DNA from 2 places in the Polycladomyces abyssicola genome. Region 1 is predicted to be linked to the other one. Evidence: riboswitches for the same ligand, from Rfam matches in the RefSeq annotation. Region 1 holds a riboswitch; the other holds the start of a gene.

What was found. A riboswitch is a leader RNA that binds a small molecule or an ion and turns the genes downstream of it on or off. The one in region 1 is predicted to bind thiamine pyrophosphate.
Region 2: another riboswitch for thiamine pyrophosphate. It lies ahead of KI215_RS10690 (thiamine phosphate synthase); the one in region 1 lies ahead of KI215_RS14680 (ABC transporter substrate-binding protein).

Annotation. Positions count from the first base shown of each region.
Region 1 is NZ_AP024601.1:2,951,038-2,959,149, reverse strand. Features, by position in the region: gene KI215_RS14705 (ABC transporter ATP-binding protein) at 1-475, shown strand, start outside; gene KI215_RS14700 (ABC transporter permease) at 625-1,887, shown strand; gene KI215_RS14695 (ABC transporter ATP-binding protein) at 2,019-2,756, opposite strand; gene KI215_RS14690 (ABC transporter permease) at 2,740-3,513, opposite strand; gene KI215_RS14685 (thiamine-binding protein) at 3,497-3,796, opposite strand; gene KI215_RS14680 (ABC transporter substrate-binding protein) at 3,798-4,796, opposite strand; TPP riboswitch at 4,881-4,991, opposite strand; gene KI215_RS14675 (cell wall-binding repeat-containing protein) at 5,407-7,620, shown strand; gene KI215_RS14670 (DUF2283 domain-containing protein) at 7,776-8,112, shown strand, end outside.
Region 2 is NZ_AP024601.1:2,115,678-2,123,789, reverse strand. Features, by position in the region: gene KI215_RS10740 (NADH-quinone oxidoreductase subunit D) at 1-156, shown strand, start outside; gene KI215_RS10735 (class II fructose-bisphosphate aldolase) at 184-1,065, shown strand; gene KI215_RS10730 (1-phosphofructokinase family hexose kinase) at 1,062-1,994, shown strand; gene KI215_RS10725 (hypothetical protein) at 2,076-2,348, shown strand; gene KI215_RS10720 (DedA family protein) at 2,637-3,245, shown strand; gene KI215_RS10715 (2Fe-2S iron-sulfur cluster-binding protein) at 3,280-3,573, shown strand; gene KI215_RS10710 (spore germination protein) at 3,733-3,942, shown strand; gene KI215_RS10705 (hypothetical protein) at 4,046-4,255, shown strand; gene KI215_RS10700 (hypothetical protein) at 4,278-4,484, shown strand; gene KI215_RS10695 (hypothetical protein) at 4,502-4,726, shown strand; TPP riboswitch at 4,807-4,910, shown strand; gene KI215_RS10690 (thiamine phosphate synthase) at 4,928-5,608, shown strand; gene thiO (glycine oxidase ThiO) at 5,638-6,762, shown strand; gene thiS (sulfur carrier protein ThiS) at 6,770-6,973, shown strand; gene KI215_RS10675 (thiazole synthase) at 6,978-7,745, shown strand; gene ftsW (putative lipid II flippase FtsW) at 7,885-8,112, opposite strand, start outside.

The DNA.
Region 1 (8,112 bases):
GGTACTGTACGATGACTTGACAGTGTGGGAGCATCTGGAATTGGCGGCTTCCGCTTATACGATGCCCCGTGATGAATTTGAAAAGAAAGCCGATGAGCTGTTGGAGCGGTTTCAAATGACGAAAGAGAAGCATCATCTTCCACGAAGCTTTTCCAAAGGGATGCAGCAAAAGGTGATGCTGATCGTAGGATTTTTGTTGCAACCGGACCTCTATATCGTGGATGAGCCTTTTATTGGTTTAGACCCGCGGGCGACCAAGGAGCTGCTGTGTTTGTTGATGGAAGAGCGCAAGCGCGGGGCAGCCGTGCTGTTGTCGACGCATGTGTTGGATACGGCCGAAAAGATCTGCGATTCGTTTCTCCTGCTTACGGGAGGGCGATGTGTGGCTCGTGGCACGCTGGCGGAGCTACGGTCGCGGATGGGACGTGAGGAAGCATCGTTGATGGATTGTTTTGATTTCCTCACGTCGGCCTAGGGGGGTCTTCGCTCAGTCAGGGCTTAGGTCTTCGCTCGCCTGGGAAAACATTGCTCCCTTACGGAATGACCAGACAAGCCCCAGGAGAACAACTTTCGTACATAGGCGATCGGACACATGGATTGGACACGCCCCAGGAGGTGCAACCCATGTCGCCGCAGAAATGGTTTCTTCGGAGATGGTGGTCGGATTGGCGGTTTCAGTACCAGGTGTGGCGAACCGTGATCGATTGGACGGTGGCGTTGTACCTGATCGTCCCCAGTTTGGCGATTCTCATCGATCGCTACCTCGCTTGGTGGAAAGAAGAACCGAGCTGGCTTAGCCCTTTGCCGCCCAGTTCCCTGGTGGGGATGGCTTTTTTGTTGGTTTGGCTGGGATCGCTGCGATTGTACATCGAACCGGCTGATCAGTTGTTTTTGCTGCAACGGACGGAGTGGATGCGACGTTTTCTTCGCACCGGCCTTCTTTTTGCATGGATAAAGCAAGCGTTGGAGAGTTTGTGGATCACGGTTCTGCTGTGGCCGCTATTCCGACAAAAAATGGACGTTTCCTTTCCGGCAGTTGTGGCTTGGTGGATATGGATCTGGCAAGCCAAAGCGTGTGTGGCTCTTGTCAAAAGGAGACTGACCGTGATGGAACGCCCCTTCCTGAAACGGGTGTGGACGGTATTGTTCTTCATAGCTGCAGGGATCGGATTTGTCACGGTCGGTTATGAAGGGATCGACAATCCGGCAGTATTATTCACAGCGGCCACGATACTGTTGGGGTGCTGGATGATATGGATGCGTATGCGCGTCCGAGAGCAGGGAACCTGGCTTCAGGATATGGCGTATGAGCAAACCCAGCGGTTGAAGTGGGCATCGTTTATTATGGGCAAGTCAGGTGTGTTGAACCGCCCTTCCTATTGGGTCAAAAAGCGGCCGTGGCTGTTCCCGCGTTCCGGTAGGATATTTCGGAAGCAGACAGCCGCTCATGTTCTTGCGGAAGCGGTCATCAAATCCTTTTTCCGCAATGGCCAACAGTTGATCCAATACGGTCAATTGGTGGGCGTGTGCACGATGGCGGTCGTCGTTTCCCCGTTTTGGTTGCGATGGGGGTTATGGTTGCTGTTTTCCTTATTGTTGGGGTTATGGGTCCGTTCCTATTGGCGTGGGTGGTGTTCCCATGCGCTTTTTCGTGTGTGGTTTCCAGAGGGGAGCATTCCGAAAAGCGGGTTCATCATCGCCTTTTCCGTGCTGCATCTACTTGGGTTCCTCCCGCTGTCCGTAGCGGTTGGCATTCCTTCTTTCGGCGGTTGGGGGGCGTTATGGATGATCCCTGTCGGTTGGGGAGCAGGGCGATTAACCGTCCAACTGTTTGCCAGTTGGGAAGTATCTACCGGTGTACCCAGTAGATCGGGTTTTCCTGGGTAACCCTTTTTTTCCTTTGATGTTTTGTCTAGAATGAGGTGTCCCGTGTTTTAGGTTTTTGATAAAGTCTGCGGGTCCGAATTTCCTGTCTCCGCTCCACCGCGACGGGAAATTCGGACCCGCTGCATGCATTTTTATGTTGGCAAGAGAAGGTTTTCAATTTCCAGGTGCAGCGCCATCCAATCGGCTGTCCCGCGCAAGGAGAAACGGTCGCCGCGGGAATATGGCACTGAGATCTCCCGAAGTACCCGCATCGGCTGTCGGCTTAAGACATAAATACGATCAGACAGGAGGAGCGCTTCTTCAATGCTATGGGTGATGAAAAGAACTGTTCGCCGTTCCGTTTCCAAAACGGTTAAGAGCCATTGTTGCATGTGGGTGCGGGTAAGAGCGTCTAGCGCGCCGAACGGTTCATCCAGGCACAAGAGCTCCTGTTTGCTGGCCAGGGCACGGATAAACGCAGCGCGCTGTTGCATGCCGCCGCTCAGCTCATGCGGATAACAGTGGGCCACATGGTCAAGCCCCGCCTTTTTCAACAAACTCTGCACATGCGAAGGATCCGGGTGGCCATTCAGCTCTTGGGCCAATCGGACATTTTGTTCAATCGTGCGCCAGGGAAACAGGGAGGGTTGTTGGGGCATGTAAGCGATATGCCCTCTTTTTCCGCGAATGGGTTTGCCGTCGAGCAGAATTTCTCCCCGTTTCGGCTTGTAGATCCCGCCGATGAGATAAAAAAGCGTGCTCTTTCCACTCCCGGAAGGGCCGATCAAAGAGACGAATTCCCCCGGTTTGACCCCGAGCGAGAGGTTTTCAATGATCAGTTGTTGGTCATAGGCAAAAGCCAGTTCTTTCACCTCAAGTTTCACGGCCATCTCCTCCCTTCCTGGTCTGCCAGCGTAAGGTCCAAACTTCAATGAGGGAGATTGTGGCAAAAAGGAGCAAGCTTAAACCCGCGACCAACAAGATGGCCACAAAGACCCGATCCGTTCGGAAGGAGGAAGAGGCCAGTTGCATCATCACACCCAACCCGTCTTTTGCTCCCAGCCATTCCGCAATCACAGCACCCATCACGCTATAGGTGGCCGCCAGTTTGAATCCGGAAAAAAAGGAGGGAAGCGCGGACGGCCATTCCAGTTTAAAAAAGCGTTGCAGGCGCGAAGCTCCCGCCATTTCCATATACCTGATCAGTGTCCGGTCCGTTTGCTGAAAACCATCCAAGGTGGACACGGTAATCGGAAAAAAGCAGACCAGGGCCACGACCATCACTTTCGGTTCCATCCCAAAACCCAGCCAAAGAATGAGCAGGGGAGCGAGGGCGATCAATGGGATGTTTTGCGATAAGATCAGCAATGGGTATATCAATTTCCTCAAAAGACTGGACCAGTGCAAAAAGACGGCTGCCATCAAACCGATGGCCAGACCCAAGAGCAAGCCGCAGATGGCGATCCATGCGGTCGCGAACAAGTTTTCCGGGATGCGTGTCCACTCATGGACCAGGGTTGTGAAGATGCGGGAAGGGGCCGGCAACATCCAAGGATCAATGGACCATAGACGAACAGCCGCCTCCCACAAAAGCAGGAGGACGGCAAAAAACAGGATGGATGGTCCGTAGTTAAACCGTTTCATCATATTTTTGCGTCAACTCTTTCATGGTGATACCATCCACATTGTGATAGATTTTCACGTGCGAAAGGATGCTGCGACAGCCCATCTTCACCATTTCTTCATTCATTTTGGCCACGATGGCAAGGAGCTCGGGCAGTTCGCCTTCCATGGTTGTTTCCAGCGGACCGACCCGGAAAGGCACCCCAGCGTTTTGAATGATTTCAATTGCCCGGTCGACGTAGGGGAACACACTTTCCCCGCCCGGCGTATGCGGGAGAATTTGAATGCTCAAGAGTGTACTGGCCATCTCAATTTCCTCCTTGGGGCAAGAACTGATTGGTAAAAGCTTTACTCGGGTCAAAGTTGCCTTTGAGCAGCTTGTGCTCCTTCATCCAGTTGGCGTACCTGGCCCACACTTCTTGTTTTTGATGGCCCCAAACCGGCGCATCCGCTTGATAACGCGGGCTCAACCATTCTTGACTTTTCTTTACCAGCTTCGGATCGAGGTCAGGAACCGCTTTGGAAAGAATGGAAGCAGCATCGTCCGGGTGATCAATGGCATACTGATATCCTTTGCTCACGGCGCGCATAAACGCTTTGACTGTTTGCGGGTCCTGCTTGATCTCTTTTTCGCTCGTGATCAACACCGGAGTATAGTAATCCAGATCTTTGGAGTAATCGGTCAGATAAATGATGTTCAGCTTCATGCCGCGAAGTTCAGCTTCAATGCCCGTCCAACCGTAATAAATCCATGCAAAATCCACATTGCGTTTGACGATGGAAAAGAAATCCGCATTTCCTGTGTTGATGATTTTTACCTTGTTGGGATCCGCATGATCCCCTTCCATCAGCGACGTGATCATTTGCTTTTCAATCGGGGAACCCCAACCGCCATAGGTTTTGCCCTCAAAATCCTTGGGGCGCTTGATGTTTTTGTTTGCAGGTGAAGCGAATCCCGAAGTGTTATGTTGGATGACCGCCGCGATGGAGACGATGGGTATCCCTTGAGTACGTGCTTCGGTGACATTTTCTTGGTAGCTGACGCCAAACTGGGCGCGTCCGGAAGCCACCATTTGTTCAGCACCGCTCTGTCCCGGTTGAATAATATCCACATCCAACCCTTCTTGTTTAAAATAACCTTTTGCTTTCGCCACATAAAGGCCGGTATGGTTGGTGTTCGGGGTCCAGTCCAGAACGAGCGTCACTTTTTTCAGTCCTTTGCCCGATGAATCGGCCCCCGGCGTACTGCAGGCAGTGGCCATGACCAGCAGGAGAACCAAGCTCAAAAGCCATCCGATCCGTTTCATTGATAGATTCCACCTTTCAAAAAGAAATCAATCCATAAAAGAAAGCGCCTTCCTGATCCGGAGGCGCTGATATGCACAGAAAGCGAACGATTTTCGATCTTTCCCTACGCCGGAATTACCCGGATCAGGTTCCTAGGGTCAGTGTATCGGTACACTTTCTCAGCCGGCCATTATCCAGCTCCCCTCGAATATTCGATTGGTACGGGCTTCATTATACGAAAGCATATCGTTTTTGTCCATAAGAGGGAGGTGATGGAAAGATAAAAAGCCATCTTATCTCGAAAAGCGAACACAAGTAGAAACACTGTCCATCCCTTGAGGGTGTCCCAGTAACAAAAACCGTTCATCTCAAATACAACTTTTTCTATTGGATGAGATTAGGAAAATAGCTTGACTTAAAATAGCTAGAACTTAAAATATTCCTAGCGATGTCAATAGAAGAGGAGGGGACTCTGAGAAGCGCATTTCCGGGCTATACAGGTCGGCAGGAACGGATAGATCTGATTCAATTAATACAAGACAGAAAATTCGCTCAAACACTACTCGGTGTGATACCAGTCATTGATTCTTCCAAGATAAAACATCGCTGAATGGGAGAAGGGGGAATTTCATGCGGCGCCGGAAAAGTCGGCTCCTGATGTATTTGATGGCCGGAATCGCAGCTTTTGTGGCATTTTCCTTACCTGTATATCCCTCCAGTTGGGCCAAGCCTCCGGCGGTGAAGGTGATGGCTGACAATGTTCGTCACCAAATCTGGGGTGACTTCGCCAAGGGAAAAAGCCAAAACGTCAAGATGGAATTGGAAGGTAAACAAACGGTTCTGACACCGAAACAGACTGGTCAGGACGCGGTTTACACTTCGCCGGTCATCCGTTCATCCATTGTATTTACGGATGTCGGTGTCCACTGGAAAAATCGGGCTAAAAACAAGATCAAAGCACAGTCCAACACCCGAATCGACGTGCGCTTTTCTTCCGACGGTCATCATTGGTCTTCTTGGAAGGAGGCCGAAGTCGATGCGGACATGACACCGGGGCCTGGCCACTCGACCGAAACATTCAGCCAATTGATCTACGCCAACAACGGACGATATTTCCAATACCGGGTCCAGATGCATTCGAACAAAAACGTGGTTCCTCGCATTAAGGACATTCAGGTGACGTTCATCAACTCGCGCGATGGGAAAAAAGTGGAGTCCAAGAAGTCTTTCTGGGACATCCTGTTTGAAAAAGTCCACGCCGCAGCCAACAAGCCGGACATTGTCTCCCGAGCAGAATGGGGCGCGGACGAATCCCTGCGCTACAATGCGGACGGAACGGAAAAGTGGCCGCGCGAATACCATTCGGTTTCGCACATTTTCGTCCATCACACGGACACGCCCAACAATGATCCCGACCCCGCCGCTCGCGTGCGTGCCATCTATTACTACCACGCCGTGACCAAAGGCTGGGGCGATATTGCCTATAACGCCATCATCGGCAGTGACGGGCGGATCTACGAAGGGCGAAAAGGGCAGGACAACGATGTGCTGACCAACGGCGTTGTAGGTGCGGGTACGTATGGGTTTAACAAAGGCGGTTTTTCCGTCTCCCTCATGGGCGAGTATCAATCCACCCCGTTGCCCGCCAACATGCGTCAGGCATTGGTGAAATTGTTGGCGTACGTCGCCTCCATCAACAATATCGATCCGACGGGGAAATCGGATTTTGTTCGGGATTACGAAGTGACTGATCCCAACATTCCGAAGGTGGATCACGATGTGCCCAACATCGCCGGTCACCGGGATTCCAAGTACACGCCTGGCACCTACTGCCCCGGCGATTACGTGTACAACGATTTGCCACAAATTCGACAGGATGTGGCGGCGGCCATTCAGGAGAGCAACATCAACACAAACCTGAAACGGCTGGACGGTGCCAACCGTTATGAAGTGGCGGTCAATGTTAGCAAGGAGTTGGAGAACCGCGGCTTCTCCTCGGACACCATCCTGCTGGCACGCGGGGATTTGTACACTGATGCCTTGTCTGGCGGACCGCTTGCCGCCAAGTCGAAGTCCCCCATCCTGCTGACGTCTACCACCTCTTTGCCGACGTCGGTACAGATGGAAATCCAACGTCGTCATCCGGCCAAAGTGGTGATTCTCGGCGGAACAGGCTCCGTATCCACCAACGTGGAAGCGCAGTTGCGTAATCTGGGCGTCCCTGCTGACGGGATCACGCGAATCGACGGACCCAACCGTTTTGCCGTTTCCGCTTCCGTAGCGGAACAAGTGGTGAGCGGTACGCCCACCAACACAGCCATCATTGCCAGCGGATTGACGTTTCCCGATGCGCTGTCCGCCTCAAGCATTGCGGCACAAAGAGGAATGCCCATCCTGCTGGTGGGTACCAACAGCGTGCCTGACCCGATTATGCAGTTCCTGAACAATCATCCGGAGATCAACCAGTTCGTTATCGTGGGTGGTCCGGCGACTGTTTCTGATACGGTGAAAGCGCAGCTGGAGACCAAGGGTACGGTGACCCGCATCAGTGGTGCCAACCGCTTCGAAGTGGGTGTCAACCTGGCGAAGTATTTCAACATGAGCGCTTCCTCTCTCGTCTTTGCACGCGGGGATCAGAACTTCTTCGCGGACGCCCTGTCCGGGGGACCGCTCGCTGGTTTGACCGGTTCGCCGATCTTGTTGACGACACCCACCAAACTGCCGGTGGAAGTGGAAACCTATCTGTCCGAGAATCGTGGGGTATTCCAAAAAGGGTACATCCTCGGTGGAACAGGTTCTGTCTCCACTGATGTGGCACAAAAAATCTCCGGTTACATGCAGTGAACGAACACAACCCAGTGGTACATGCCGCTGGGTTGTTTTTTTAGGGAAAGAGGTTCATATTAGGAGAAAAACCTTTATCATCGCTTTTGTGTTGTCCATTTTGCTCATGGGAAGTACTACCTAAGATTAAAAGGGTGAGAAAGAAGGTGAGCATAATGAAAGCTCAAGTAACTTATGATGATTACGCCGGGATGGGATATATCTATTTCACCCCGCCTACACCGGGATGTGTCGTGAAAACTGTTGAGCTTGAAGTAAATTCGGATTTGATGTTGGATTTTGATCGAAACGGTCGACTGGTTGGAATCGAGTTGGGTGGTAAGACTTCGGATCGTCTTAAGGAATGGGCCGGTCGGAACCATATTTTTGAAAAGCATTTTCACCATGACAAGGGTTATTTTTTCAGATTCATGATGACGGATCTTCCCCATACTCTTCAATACGCCGTTGTTGAACATGTTGTTTTCCACTTCAAAGATGATCGTTACAACG
Region 2 (8,112 bases), 840 kb from region 1:
AGCAAGGGGAAAGACAAACCATGGCGCATTCATTGGCGTCGGCCTTCCTTCTATAACCTCCAGATTCTGCCGCACCTGTTGGAAGGGGAGAACATCGCCAACCTGGTCGCCATCTTGGGCGCGATCGACATCGTGCTGGGCGACGTGGACGCTTGACACAAAACCCGCAGGGAGGGAACCGATTTGGGTTTGGTCACCTCGAAGGGATTGTTGGAAGCGGCGCGTGACAAACAGTATGCGGTGTGCGGTTTTGCTTTCCACAATTTGGAGCTGTTGCAGGCTGTCGTCGCGGGGGCGGAGCGGATGCGGGCACCGGTGATCCTGCAAACGACACCCGCCACCATCGAAGCGGTCGGGTTGAACTACCTGGTTCATCTGGCAAGAGCAGCTGCGGAGTCGGTATCCGTACCCGTCGTACTGCATCTGGATCATGGAAGGGATTACGAAACGGCGTTACGCTGTTTACGGGCGGGATACACTTCGATCATGATTGACGGTTCCCGATTACCGTGGGAAGAAAATGCGGCGCTCGTCAAAAAGGTAACAGAGGCAGCCCATGCGGTGGGCGTGCCTGTTGAGGCTGAGCTGGGGCGAGTGCCGGATGCGGCGGATGTATCCACAACAGCGGAAGATACATACACTGATCCCTTCGAGGCGGCACGTTTCGTGGCAGAAACGGGATGTGATTCGTTGGCCGTTGCCATAGGAACAGCGCATGGGGTTTACCGGGGCGAACCCAGACTGGACTTGGACCGTTTGGCAACCATCGCACGTGAAGTGCCGGTACCGCTGGTGTTGCACGGCGCCTCCGGCTTGCCGAACGAATCTGTTCGCCAGGCAGTCGCAAGGGGCATCGCCAAAATCAACATTTCCACCGAATTGAAACTGCCCTATGCTACTGCACTCCGTTCGTATCTGCACGACCATCCGTCGGAAGCCGATCCACGGAAATACGTACAAAACGGGAAACGTGCAGTGCAAAAAGTGGTGGAAGAGAAACTGCGTCTCTCCGGATCGGCGGGACGTGCCGAAGCGACGGCAACAACGGGGGCGATGCCGAAATGATTCTCACTGTCACCTTAAATTCCGCGGTCGACCAAACCTGGATTGTGCCCGATTTTCGGATTCATGCCATTCATCGAAGTCGTCGGGTGATTCGGCAGCCGGGCGGTAAAGGGGTCAACGTCGCCCGGGTGTTGAGTGCGTTGGGCATCAACGTTTGCGCTACGGGTTTTGTTGGTGGACAAAACGGACGATGGATGACGAAAGCTCTGGAATCGGACGGGATCCCGTCCGATTTCGTTTGGATCGGGAAAGAGACGCGAACATGTCTGACTCTGTTGGATCTGGATCACGGTACGCAAACAGAGGTGTTGGAGCCGGGACCGACGGTATCCGAAGCGGAATGGAAGCAACTGGTGGCCAAAGTGGCAACATGGGCGGAGCAGTCATCCTTTGTCGCCTGTAGCGGGAGTCTCCCGCCAGGGGTCCCGGAGAATGCATACGGTGAATTGATCGGAGTCGCTCGTTCACGTGGAGCGGCCGTCTGGCTGGATACGAGCGGGAAGGCATTGCAGCATGGATGGTCAGCCCGGCCGGACGGCATCAAAGTGAATCAAGAGGAAGCGGGGCACTTATTGGGGAAAGTGGTCTCATCCCGTGCAGAAACCATTGCGGCTGCCCGGGCGTTGGTGCGGGACATAGGGCAAACGGTGATCGTCACCGCCGGTTCCCAAGGATTGGCGGCAGTGGTCGGTGAAGAGACATTTTGGGTAACGCCGCCCACCGTTCAGGCGGTCAATCCCGTCGGGAGTGGGGACGCTTTTTTGGCCGGTTGGCTTGCTGCCTCCCATCAGAAGAAAAGCGGGGAGGAAGCGCTGGCATTGGCGACGGCGTGTGCCGCCGCCAATGTGCTGCGAGAGACGGCAGGGATCGAAAAACAGCAGGTATGGGCGTTGTTGAAAGAGGTTCGCGTGGAAAAAGTGATAGACTAATATTCAGCAAACTATCTTGAAATCGGCTCAATACCTTACAATGATGGATTGGATTCATCATTGATGAGGAGGGGTCATATCATGTGGACATGGAAGTATTTTGCGAACTGGGATTTGGAAACGCCTGAACAGCCGCTCACGGAATCAGAAGCCCATGAGCGGGATGAAGAACTGGAACCCTATGTGGTAGTGGTCAAACAAGACGGCCAACCTCGGTATGTGGTGGATTCAGGTGCAATTCCTTCAGCTACGGCCTCATTTATTTGGACAAAAATCGGCAAGCGGAGCGTATGGATTTTTATACCATCATGGATGCGATGGGCGATGACTTTCTGTTTCTGGAGTCAGTTATAGAATGGAAAAGGGTGGAAGGAATACGGATTCAATCGTTCTATCGGAACATGCAACAGGTTACATCATCGTTTGGGCACGGACGAGTGCTTCAAAGAAGAAACAGTGGAGTACGATTTGGCGGATCATATTCGGGAAACGGTCTCATTCGGTGATTATCACTCACTGCTGCCTGAGGTCGATGAATTCACTACAGACTGTTAACATCACATTGCTTTGGAATCAAAAGAAAGTATGGTATCCTATTATTTGACGCGAATGCCGCGAACGGTTTTCAAACGGGGTTGAAACATGGAACAAACGTTGATGGAATGGTTATTGGAGTACGGATATATCGGTATTTTCCTGTTTCTGGTATTCGGCATCGTCGGATTGCCGTTGCCAGATGAGATCATGATGACGTTTGTCGGATACCTTTCTTCCGTCGGCCGGCTCAATCTATATTTGGCGTTTGCCAGTGCGCTGATCGGTTCCTTGTGTGGGATTACTGTCAGCTATTTGTTGGGCTGGCGATTGGGGTATCCGTTTTTGAAAAAGTATGGACCAAAGTTTTTCATCACACGACGTCGATTGCGCATTACGCAGTTTTTGTTTCGTAAATACGGCAATTGGGTGTTGTTCTTCGGTTACTTCATTCCCGGTGTGCGCCATGTGACGGCTTATTTGGCAGGGATCTCCAACCTCCCATGGACCAGGTTCGGCCTGTTCGCCTATACCGGCGGGTTGTTTTGGTGCCTTACGTTTATCGGTTTGGGTTATCAGGTAGGTGCTAATTGGGAAAACGCGCTCCATCTATTGCATCGCTATGGTATGGATTTATTGTGGATCGTGGTTCCCCTCGTATTGGTCTGGATCGGTTGGGCGATTTGGCAGAGTCGGGTGGATTCCGACACAAAGTGATGGATCATGATAGGAACGGGGGATAGAAGCGACCATGCCCAAAGTGATTGTGGAAGAAGGTGGGGACACGCATCAATTTGAAGTGGAGGAAGGGGCCAATTTGCTGTTGGAGGCCACCTTGCGATCCGTTCCCGTTCCTTTTTACTGTACGACGGGCAGATGTGGTACCTGCCGAGTAAAGGTGGAGGATGGGGAAGACCATCTCAATGCAATTGGGGAGTTGGAAAGATATCGGCTGGGGGACGAGGAAACAGTGTCCGGTATGCGCCTGGCCTGTCAGGTTTACATATACGGCGATGTCAAGGTGCGTGTGCCTGCTTCTTCCTGAATCCCCTTCGCAATCGTCTCCACTTTTCCGGAACAACCCGGAAGGTGGGCTTTTTTTATTGGGTATGGGCAAATGCCCATTTTGGTATGCCCATGTTTCGAAATGGGACGCCTATCATACTGTAATATAGGCGATGGCTGAGATGAGGAGGAGTTCCCATTGATTATCAAGCTAGGGGTATTAAAGGTAAATGCCGTGACGACGACCTCATCCATCACGGTGGGAACGCATTTGACTTATTATCCGTTCAGTTTGCAAAAGAACAACGTGGGAACCTCGACGACCGGTGACCACGCGGTGATCCGCACGGTCAACCCGATCGTCGATCCGGACGTGAATGATCACCCTGTTCTCATTCAACAGGTCTAAGGGAATGGGTCATACCACAAGGAATCCGACCGTGCATCGATTCGGAAAGTGATGCACGCGATAGGGATGAGACACGCCCTAGGTCAGACAAGGAGGAAGTTCGATGCCCATCTCGATTGGCGGAATCAAGGTAAACACTGTGACAAACGATGCCAACGTTCATATGGCACCCTTGACGGTAGAATGGGCGCCATTCAGCTTTATCAAGGAAAACATTGCTCATCTTGGTTATGGGGATCACGGATGGTTGGAAGAGTGGGCGGCAATCATGGACGAGGATTTGAAGGATTGTTTATGGGGACAGCGCAAGTAAGAAACAATAAGGAGGAAGACGCATGCCGTTCGTGCTTAAAATCAACACCGTCTCCACCACAGGTCAACTGAATGTGGCGCCGGTCAACTTTTTGGTCAATCAGGAGAGCTTCTCGAAAACCAACGAGGCCAACAGCAACGCGGGTGATTTGACGGTGTCCGTCGTATTCGGACCGTTATTGGACTCCGATGTGGTGGATACCCCCATTTTTCAAGTCAAAGGGGTTTGAGCAAAGGAGGGAATGCCGTGATTTCACCCATGGTGATCGGGGCACTGTCCGTCAACGAGATTTCCAACGTGGGCAAGGTTAATGTTTCCCATGGTTTGAACTTCCTCGCCCACAACAGAAGCATCATCAAAGCGAATGTGACCAACTTTTACATCGGAGACGCTTCTGTCCATCAAATTGTGTCTCCGATCAACGACCGGGATATCATAGATACGGCGATCATTCAGGTAAAAGCGGTTTAACGTCGTCCAGCGTCACCGATCGACAGTTGACGTCGGGTAATCGGGATTGTTAGAATAGAGAAAAATGTGATACGTTGCATTTCCACCACTAGGGGTGCACCATGGGTGCTGAGAAAGGCGCGAGCCTTAACCCTTTGAACTTGACCTGGGTAATGCCAGCGAAAGGAAGTGGGGGAAGGTTGATGTTCAGGAGAGGTTTACGTGCATCCAACCGGTATCCCCATGGATACCGGTTTTTTTATGGTCAGAGGAAGTGACATTCCGATGGAAGTGCATGTGATCACGGACCAGCGGCATACCTGGGAGCAAATTCATCAGGTGGCGAGGCAGGCGGGGCCGTATATTGACCGCTTTCATCTGCGATTGAAAAACAGGCCGGCACGAGAGATATGGAGCTGGGGCAAACGTCTGTTGGAAGAGGGATGGCTCACACGTGACCAGCTGGTGGTGAACGATCGGATGGATATCGCCCTTTCTCTGGGATGTGGAGGGGTACATCTGCCGGAAAAGGGATTGCCGCTGCCGGAGGTCAAACCGTTGGCAAGCGGCTTGTGTGTGGGCCGTTCGGTACATTCGCTGGAAGAAGCACTTCGATCCGAACAGATGGGGGCGGATTACATATTATTCGGCCATGTATTTCACACGGCGTCCAAATCGGGCATTCCTCCGCGGGGATGTGCCGAATTGGCCCGCATCGTCCGCGCGGTGCGCATTCCAGTTATCGCAGTGGGTGGGATTACCGTCGAAAATATGGCCGAGGTAGCGGAAACGGGATGTGCCGGTATTGCCGTGATTTCGGCGGTAATGGATCATCCCCGGCCGGATGAGCAAGCACGCAAATTGCGGGAAATCGCCCGGCGCTTCAAAGACACCAACGAGTAAATTCCCGATGCGAAAGGAAGGAGCAAACTGTGCAAACACAGGACGTAATTGTCATCGGTGGCGGTGTGATCGGCTGTTCGATCGCCTATTACCTGGCAAAAAAGGGGGCTGACGTCGTGGTCCTGGAGCGGGACCGCATAGGCGCCCACGCTTCATCCGCAGCGGCTGGAATGCTGGGTGCACAGGTGGAAATGGCTTTTCCGGGCCCCATGAGCGACCTTTGCTTCCGCAGCCGGGCGATGTTCCCTGAATTGGGGCGTGAATTGTATGAACGAACCGGTTTGGACATCGAGCTGAACACCGCAGGGTTATTGCGGGTGGCATGGGATCGGACAGAAGCGGAAGAATTGCGTGACCGTGCGCGTTGGCAGCGGGAATTGGGCGGTCGGGCGGAATGGTGGGAGACTCGTTCGGTTCGCGAGGACGAACCCGAAGTGAGAGCTGATATCACAGGCGCGCTATTTTTGCCGGATGATGCCCAGGTGTCGGCTCCCAGGCTGACGTTGGCGTTCGCTCGGGCCGCACAGGCATTGGGTGTGCGGTTACTGGAAGGATGTGAAGTGACGGGTTTTCTCACCGACGGTGACCAAGTGACGGGTGTAGAAACTGTGGTTGGGACTTTCCGCGCAGGTGCCGTGGTGTTGGCCGCCGGGGCGTGGAGCGGTGTGTTGGCACGACGACTGGGGCTCAACTTGCCGGTATTTCCGGTGAAAGGAGAATCGCTCGCTCTTCGTCCGAACCGCCTGCCGCATCGAAAGACACTGTTTGCTCACGGGTGTTACCTGGTGCCCAAAGCGGACGGCCGCATTGTCGTAGGCGCGACGGAGAAGGAGCATGATTTTTCCCCGGGTGTTTCGCTGGGAGCGATTCACCGGTTGGCTCATGAAGCGACCCGACTGGTCCCTTCATTGGCTGAAGCCGATGTATTGTCGTACTGGTCGAGCGTTCGTCCCGGTTCCGGGGACGGGTTGCCGTTAATGGGCCGGTTGGAGGCGGTTCGTGGCCTGTACGTTGCATCCGGCCATTTCCGCAACGGGATATTACTGAGTCCGATCACAGGTGCGCTGATGGCGGAGTTGATCTCCGGCACGGCGGTGCCGGAACTGGCGCCGTTTTCGCCGGATCGTCTCTTGGAATCAACGGCGAGGAGGTGATTCGGGAGTGCGTATTCAGTTAAATGGACAGCCCTATGACTTGCCCGCGGAGGTGGACACGGTTGAGCGGTTGATTCAACACCTACAGTTGGAACGGCGGATTGTGGTTGTGGAACACAATCGGCGCGTGTTGGAGAAGGAAGACCATGCATCGGCGGTTTTGCGAGAAGGTGATGCGTTGGAGATTGTCCATTTTGTGGGAGGAGGCTAAAAGTATGCTGACCATAGGCAAGTATACGTTTCAATCTCGATTGTTTCTTGGAACGGGGAAATTTTCTTCCTTGGACGTTCAACGGGAAGCGGTGGAAGCATCCGGAGCGGAAGTGTTGACGTTTGCGGTTCGTCGATTGAACATCAGTGATCCCAACCAGCCCAACTTTTTGGAAAACCTGGATTTGAGCAAGTATACCCTGTTGCCCAATACGGCGGGCGCTACTACCGCAGAGGAAGCGGTACGGATTGCCCGACTCGCTCGCGCATCCAAACTGTGCGATATGATCAAGGTGGAAATTATCGCCGATCCGAAAACACTGCTGCCCGATCCGGTGGCGACGCTGGAGGCGACCAAGATCTTGGTGGAAGAAGGTTTCACCGTGCTTCCCTATACGAACGATGATCCAGTGATAGCCAAAAAATTGGAAGAAGCCGGAGCCCATGCGATCATGCCGGGCGGGTCACCGATCGGAACGGGACTGGGTCTGCTCAATCCGTACAACCTCAGTTGGATTATCGAGCAATCCCAAGTGCCGGTAATCGTCGATGCGGGCATCGGTTCTCCGGCTGATGTGGTGCAAGCAATGGAATTGGGCGTAGACGGGGTGTTGCTCAATACTGCAGTGGCCGGGGCAGAAGATCCGGTAAAAATGGCCCGTGCGATGCGGTTGGCGGTTGAGGCGGGGCGTCTGGGCTTCGAAGCGGGGCGTATCCCCAAAAAACGTTATGCCAGTGCAAGCAGTCCGATGGAGGGCATGGTGACTGCATGAGCAAGATATGATATGGTATGATATGGTTGACAATCAAGGCTGTTCTCGAGGGGAACGGCCGAGTGGTTGACAAAGTCTGCAGGGCTGTTCCCGCTGGAACAGCCCTGTTCAGGTTCGGAAAGTCTCCTGATTCGCGTTTTTAACTCCCAGAAACGGAAACAGGTCCTCGGGATTTTTTCTGTTTGGCCGGTATGTTGGTGTAACGGGAGATGTTGAGCAGGATGCCCAAAGAGGCCATGCTCAGCATTAACGAGGAACCGCCATAGCTGATGAACGGCAACGGTACACCGGTAACCGGGAGCATCGCGGTCACGACACCGAGATTGGACAAGGCTTCGATTCCGATGAGGGAGGTAATGCCGATTCC